2 linked regions of the Desulfurobacterium sp. TC5-1 genome follow. The protein of the gene in region 1 interacts with the protein of each later gene in a pairwise test. Links are inferred from orthologs where the notes say so. Each region holds a gene or a part of one and is shown in the gene's direction. Other genes may lie near its edges.

Region 1 (3,083 bases):
CTCTCTCATAATTGACCTCTTTTAAAAAAGTTCTGCATATACACCCAATCTACAAAATTTTAACATTTAATACATTTACGAAAAAAAGCACCTTTCACGAGTCAAACATAAGTTATAAAATTTTAATCATGATGAAGATAGGAATCATATCTGATATACACGCAAATTTGCACGCCCTCGAAGCCGTGGCAAAGGACATGGATTTAGAGGGAATAGATGAGGTATGGTGCCTTGGAGACACGATAAATTATGGAGCCTTCCCTAACGAATGCTGCCAATGGGTTATTGAAAATGTTTCCTCTTACATACTGGGCAACCACGAACTAATGCTTCTCGGGCTCGCATCCGTAGAAAATAGATATGTAAACGCATGTTTGAAATGGACAAAACAGGTAATAAGAGAAGATTACATAGAATACTTTGCTACTAAGAGTGTAATAAAAATTTTCGATGACGTAACCCTTGTACACGATAACCCCTTGTCCCCGGGGAGCATGCGGTATATTTTAACAAGAGGCGAAGCCGAAGAAGTACTCTTAAAATCCACCGCTCATGTATGTTTCTTCGGACACACTCACATTCCCATAGGATACCGTCTTTCAACTGTCGGTGCAGAGATTATCAAAACTCCAGTTTACACGATAGACTCCAGAAAACATTTGATCAACCCTGGAAGCGTGGGACAACCGAGAGACGGCATGCCTCTTGCTTCATATATAGTGCTTCAAGATAACACCCTCAGGCTAAAAAGAATCAAATATGATGTAAAAGGAGCAGCAAAAGCAATAATAGAGGCAAACCTGCCAATAATTATGGCCGCAAGACTTCTGGAAGGAGTATAAAAATCCTTAGAATTTAAGTTATAATATTACGCAATACATAAATACCATTAAAACTCATAAGATTTCAGAGGTAAAAAAATATGGAAGATGCAAAAGCAAAAGTTTTAAAAGAAGCCCTTAAACAAATTAAGAAAGATTATGGCGAAGGCGCCATAATGTTCTTGGGTGAAAAACCAAGCGAAAAAATACCATCAATAAGCACCGGCTCCATAAGTATAGATTATGCAACCGGTATAGGTGGTGTTCCAAGAGGAAGAATAACAGAAATCTATGGACCGGAATCATCCGGAAAAACAACCCTTGCACTTCACGTAATAGCAAACGCTCAAAAACAGGGAGGAATTGCTGCTTTCATAGATGCGGAACATGCTCTTGACCCTCTATATGCAAAAAAACTCGGAATAAACCTTGATGAACTTCTTATTTCTCAACCTGATAGCGGAGAGCAGGCCCTTGAAATAGCGGAAACTCTCGTCAGGAGCGGTGCCGTTGACGTAATAGTTATAGACTCCGTTGCCGCTCTTGTCCCTGAAGCAGAACTTAAAGGCGATATGGGTGACTCTCACGTAGGATTACAGGCAAGGCTCATGAGTCAAGCTTTAAGAAAACTCACAGCCGCAACCAACAAAAGTAACGCCGCCTTAATCTTCATAAATCAGGTAAGAGAAAAAATTGGAGGAACAAATTACGGACCCAATGAAACTACGACCGGCGGAAGAGCGCTAAAATTCTACTCTTCACTCAGAATAGAAGTTAGAAACGCAGGCGCTATAAAGGGAAAAAATGACGAACGGCTCGGCCATTCCGCACGGGTAAAGATAGTAAAAAATAAATTGGCTCCACCTTTTAGAGAGGCTTTTGTTGATATCTACTACGGGGAAGGCATTTCAAGGTGGGCTGAACTCATTATTCTTGGCGAGAAATTAGGGTTCATTAAGAAAAGCGGTTCCTGGTACTCCTACGGCAACATAAGACTCGGGCAGGGTAAAGAAAATGCAAGAAAATATCTAAAAGAACATCCGGAAGTGGCAGAGGAGATCGAAACCAAGATAAAGGAGAAGCTCTATGGCAACTCTGAATGAGATACTCGAAAAAGCCCTTGCCCTGGGGGCATCAGACATCCATTTGAGAATGAAAATGGTGCCGATATTTCGCATACAGGGGAAGCTCGTGAAAACGAATTTCCCGCCTTTAACAGGTGCTGAAATATTTGAATTTGTAAAGACAATTCTTCCAATAGAGAAAAAGAAAGAAATACCTATTCTGAAAAATTACGACACTTCGTACAGTATTCCCGGAGTCGGAAGGTTCAGGGTTAACATTTTCAAGCAGAGAAATACCTTTGCAATAGTTATGAGAGCAATTCCCACCAAAATTCCCACTATTGAGGAGTTGAACCTTCCAGAAATAATAAAAAAAATAGCTCTTGAGCACAGAGGACTTGTTCTCGTGACAGGAACGACAGGTTCAGGTAAATCAACCACTTTAGCTGCAATGCTCAATGAACTTAACCATAAAGATTCAAGGGTCGTAATAACGATAGAAGACCCTATAGAATATCTTCATAGAGACATAAAATCCATCTTTTACCAGAGAGAAGTCGGCGTTGATGCAGAGGACTTTTTCTCAGCACTGAAAGCCGCCCTTCGTGAAGACCCTGACGTTATCCTCGTAGGTGAAATGAGGGATCCGGAAACCGTTAGAACTGCTCTTGACGCAGCAGAAACCGGACACCTCGTATTTTCAACACTCCACACACTTGATGCCAAAGAAACCATCTACCGTATCGTCTCCTTTTTCCCTCCATATCACCAACAGGCAATCAGATATCAGCTTGCCTCTGTTCTAAAGGCAACAATTTCTCAACGACTCTTACCTAAAGCTGACGGAAAAGGAAGGGTTCCCGCCGTGGAGGTTATGATAACAACGGAAGCAATAAAGGAAAGAATCTTAAATCCTGAACTTACAGAGGAAATTCCAAACTTTATCGAAAAAGGTAGAGAAACTTATGGCTCTCAAACGTTTGACCAATCACTCTATCAACTGTGGAAAAACGGACTTATCACAAGAGAAGATGCTCTCAAATATGCAACAAGACCAGACGACCTTAAACTCAGAATGGAAGGAATCACTTCAGGTGAACTCAAAATTTAAGAAAGCCTTAACCTACGCTCTCCGGCTACTCAGCCGGAGGGACTACACTGAAAGAGAAATACTTTTCAAAATAAAGCAGCGTTTCCC
Region 2 (3,212 bases), on another replicon or contig:
TGGACCTTTCTTTCATTATACGTTTTTATCCAACTTTTTGAATCGTGATTTTGTGTTTCCTTCTGTAGGCTTCGATCTTATTTTTATGATTTTTTCTGGTATTATGATAATTTTTATTTTTCATTTTACGGAGAGCGTTTATTTGCGTGCCTTGGAATATTTATGTTTGATTTTTCTTTTAGTGATAGCTTCAATTTTGTGTTATGTATTAAAGCTGTATTTTCCAAACATATTTCAAATACTGCTATTTGTTGTCTTCTTTATAATTTTAAATGAAGTGTTTTTTATAGCCAAAAAGAGCAGAGAAGCAAGATTTATAAAAAGCATGTTTGATACATACGTTTCACCTGCCCTTCTGAAAATTATGGTTCAGCATCCTGAAAAGCTCAAACTTGGTGGTGAGAAAAGGGAAATTTCTGTTCTATTTGCGGATATTAGAGGGTTTACTACCATTTCCGAGAAATTAAGACCTGAGAAATTGGTTGAGTTGTTAAATCTTATTCTTACACCTCTTACAGATGTAGTGTTAAAAAACAGTGGAACTCTCGATAAATATATAGGTGATGCAATTATGGCCATCTGGAACGCGCCACTTAATGTGGATAAACATCCTGAAAAAGCAGTTGTATCTGGTTGGGAAATGATAGAGACTCTAAAGAATTTAAATAAAGAACTTAGAAACAAAGGATTTCCCGAAATTAAAATAGGAATTGGCATTAATACGGGTAGTGCTGTTGTAGGGAATATGGGTTCAAGCCAGCGTTTTGATTATACTGCAATTGGTGATACTGTTAACCTTGCATCAAGAATAGAAGGACTTAACAAGGTTTATGGAACGTGTATTTTGGCTTCTGAGAACAGTGTGAAACAAGTTGATTTTTCTAACCATTCTTTCTTTCCTGTAGAGATTGACAGTGTTACAGTTAAAGGTAAAGAGCAGCCGGTGAGAATTTATACATTTTTAAAAAGAACAGCTGAAAATTTTAGATTAAAAGAGAAGTATGAAAAAGCTCTGGAACTTTATCGGAGAGGTGAATTTAAAAGGGCTTTAAAGCGATTTGATGAGATTAGCCATTTTCCTCCAGCGGTAGAAATGGTAAGAAGATGTAGAATACTAATTGAACATCCACCGCAGAACTGGAATGGTGTATTCCACATGAAAACTAAATAGCAGGGGATTATATGGAAATTTTGTATGCTCTTGCCTTTTATTTTAAGAAAGGTATAGGTCTAAAAACAATAAAGAAGCTTATAGATAGATATGGAAGTTTTGAAATAGCTTTCAGGTCTGGAGAGTTTGATTTAAGGGAGGAACTTTTAAGGGCAGAGAAAGAAATTAAAAAAGCACAAACATCGGGTGTAAAAATAGTTTCTTTTACAGAAAAGGCTTATCCTTCCATCTTGAAAAAAATATCAGCTCCGCCGCCCGTACTTTACATTAAAGGGGAGATAAAAGATGGTTTCTCCATTTCTATTGTGGGTTCAAGGAAGTGTTCTTCTTACGGTAGGAAGATTGCCTATCAGCTTGCATCATTTCTTGTTTCACATGGTGTGTCGGTAGTTAGTGGGCTTGCTTACGGGATAGATACGGCAGCTCATAAAGGGGCAGTGGAATCTAAAGGTGTTACCTACGCTGTGCTTGGTTGTGGTATAGATATAAATTATCCTTCCGGGAATAGGAATTTGAGAGAGAGGATTCTTGAAGAGGGTGGTGCTTTGATTTCAGAGTTTCCATTTGGTACACCACCTTCAAAAGAAAATTTTCCAAGGAGGAATAGGATAATAAGTGGCCTTTCTGTTGCTACGGTTGTTGTTGAAGCTAATGAAAATAGTGGCGCGCTTATAACAGCTGGTTTTGCCCTTGAGCAGGGTAGAGATGTATTTGTTGTACCCGGCAATATTGATTCTGTTTTCAGTAGGGGAAGTAATAGACTTTTAAAGGAAGGAGCAACGCCTATTGTTGATTTTGAGGATATATTTGAAGAACTTCCTTACCTTAAAACTGAGGAAAACCATCATTGCGGAATAGATGATAAATTTCAGCCAATTATTGATGTTCTTTTGAAGGGGGATGCTCATATTGATAAAATAGTTGCAGAAAGTGGACTTCCTTACTGTGAAGTTATTACGCTACTTTTTGAGCTTGAGTCAGAGGGTGTTATTAGATCTGATGGAAATAGATATTTTTTAGTTAAAGGAGGTAATTTTGCGAAAGGCGGAAGTTAGAAGGAAGACGGAGGAAACGGACATAAAAATAAGAATAGACCTTGATGGTGTGGGAAAATACAAGATTAATACGGACATTCCTTTCCTTTCTCATATGCTTGAGCTTTTTTCTAAACATGGAGGTTTTGATTTAGAAATAACTGCAGCTGGGGATGTTGAAGTTGATCATCACCATCTCATAGAGGATGTGGGAATCGTGATGGGTGAAGCTTTTAGTGAGGCTTTGGGAGATAAAAGAGGGATTAAAAGGTACGGTAGTTTTATCCTTCCTATGGATGAAACGCTTGTGATGGTTGCGGTTGACCTTTCAGGAAGGCCGTACTTTATTTACAACAACTTTCCTGAGATGAAAGTGCTTAACGGAATTGAGTTTGACTTGTGGAGAGAGTTCTGGAAATCTTTTGCATTTTCATTAAAGTGCAATCTTCATATGAATTTATTTTATGGATTGAATCTTCATCACATTGCGGAAGCTTCTTTTAAGGCTGTTGCAAGGAGCTTAAAGGAAGCTGTTTCTATTGATGAACGTTTTAAGAATAGCATACCTTCAACCAAAGGGATAATTTGAAATGGAAAAAAGATATGAATTGGGACTGATAGCCACGGGACTTTTAACGATAATAGCAAAATACCTGCCGATAAAAATTCCTGCTCAGGCTGAAGAGAAGATAGAGCGATTAGAGAAATCTTCTGCAAGTCCAGAGCTTGTAGATTGTTATAAAAAGCAGTTAGAGCTTGAAAAAAAGAGAAAGAAAGGGATGAAGCTTACGCAAGTCTTGTTCAATCTTTTTGCTTATTATTCATCTTAAATGCAGGAATTCAACTCTATTTGCTCTATAAAGTTAAAAAGGTTTAATTTCTGTAGAATACCTTTCCTAAGGATGCTGGAGGATTTGCTTTTAGTATCTTCGAAAGAATTCTTAATACGGGGTTTGTTAAAGCTTTTTCCTGAATTTCTTTTCTGTTAAAGTAGTTGATGAACAGGA

Evidence for each region.
Region 2: the proteins of recA (region 1) and dprA interact in binary tests that used the Bacillus subtilis proteins (3 or more experiments, as listed by UniProt). The link is inferred for Desulfurobacterium sp. TC5-1 from one-to-one orthologs.

The regions. Positions count from the first base shown.
Region 1 is NZ_ATXC01000002.1:79,714-82,796, forward strand. Bases 172-2,923 are described here. They hold recA (recombinase RecA), read left to right. Parts: upstream 172-922; coding sequence 923-1,924; downstream 1,925-2,923. Other genes in these bases: H153_RS0108005 (metallophosphoesterase family protein), read left to right, coding at 172-842; H153_RS0108015 (PilT/PilU family type 4a pilus ATPase), read left to right, coding at 1,908-2,923. Outside these bases: queF (preQ(1) synthase), read right to left, coding at 1-9; more of H153_RS0108005, read left to right, coding at 129-171; more of H153_RS0108015, read left to right, coding at 2,924-2,996; H153_RS0108020 (RecX family transcriptional regulator), read left to right, coding at 2,980-3,083. UniProt on the Bacillus subtilis protein: Multifunctional protein involved in homologous recombination, DNA repair and competence.
Region 2 is NZ_ATXC01000001.1:690,786-693,997, reverse strand. The notes cover bases 324-3,204. They hold dprA (DNA-processing protein DprA), read left to right. Parts: upstream 324-1,182; coding sequence 1,183-2,226; downstream 2,227-3,204. Other genes in these bases: H153_RS0103450 (ABC transporter permease), read right to left, coding at 3,079-3,204; H153_RS0103455 (hypothetical protein), read left to right, coding at 2,796-3,035; hisB (imidazoleglycerol-phosphate dehydratase HisB), read left to right, coding at 2,207-2,794; H153_RS09845 (adenylate/guanylate cyclase domain-containing protein), read left to right, coding at 324-1,171. Also shown: more of H153_RS09845, read left to right, coding at 1-323; more of H153_RS0103450, read right to left, coding at 3,205-3,212. UniProt on the Bacillus subtilis protein: Protein that helps load RecA onto ssDNA during transformation. Binds cooperatively to circular ssDNA, is able to bridge different segments of DNA. Favors the loading of RecA onto SsbA- or SsbB-coated ssDNA and formation of RecA-DNA filaments.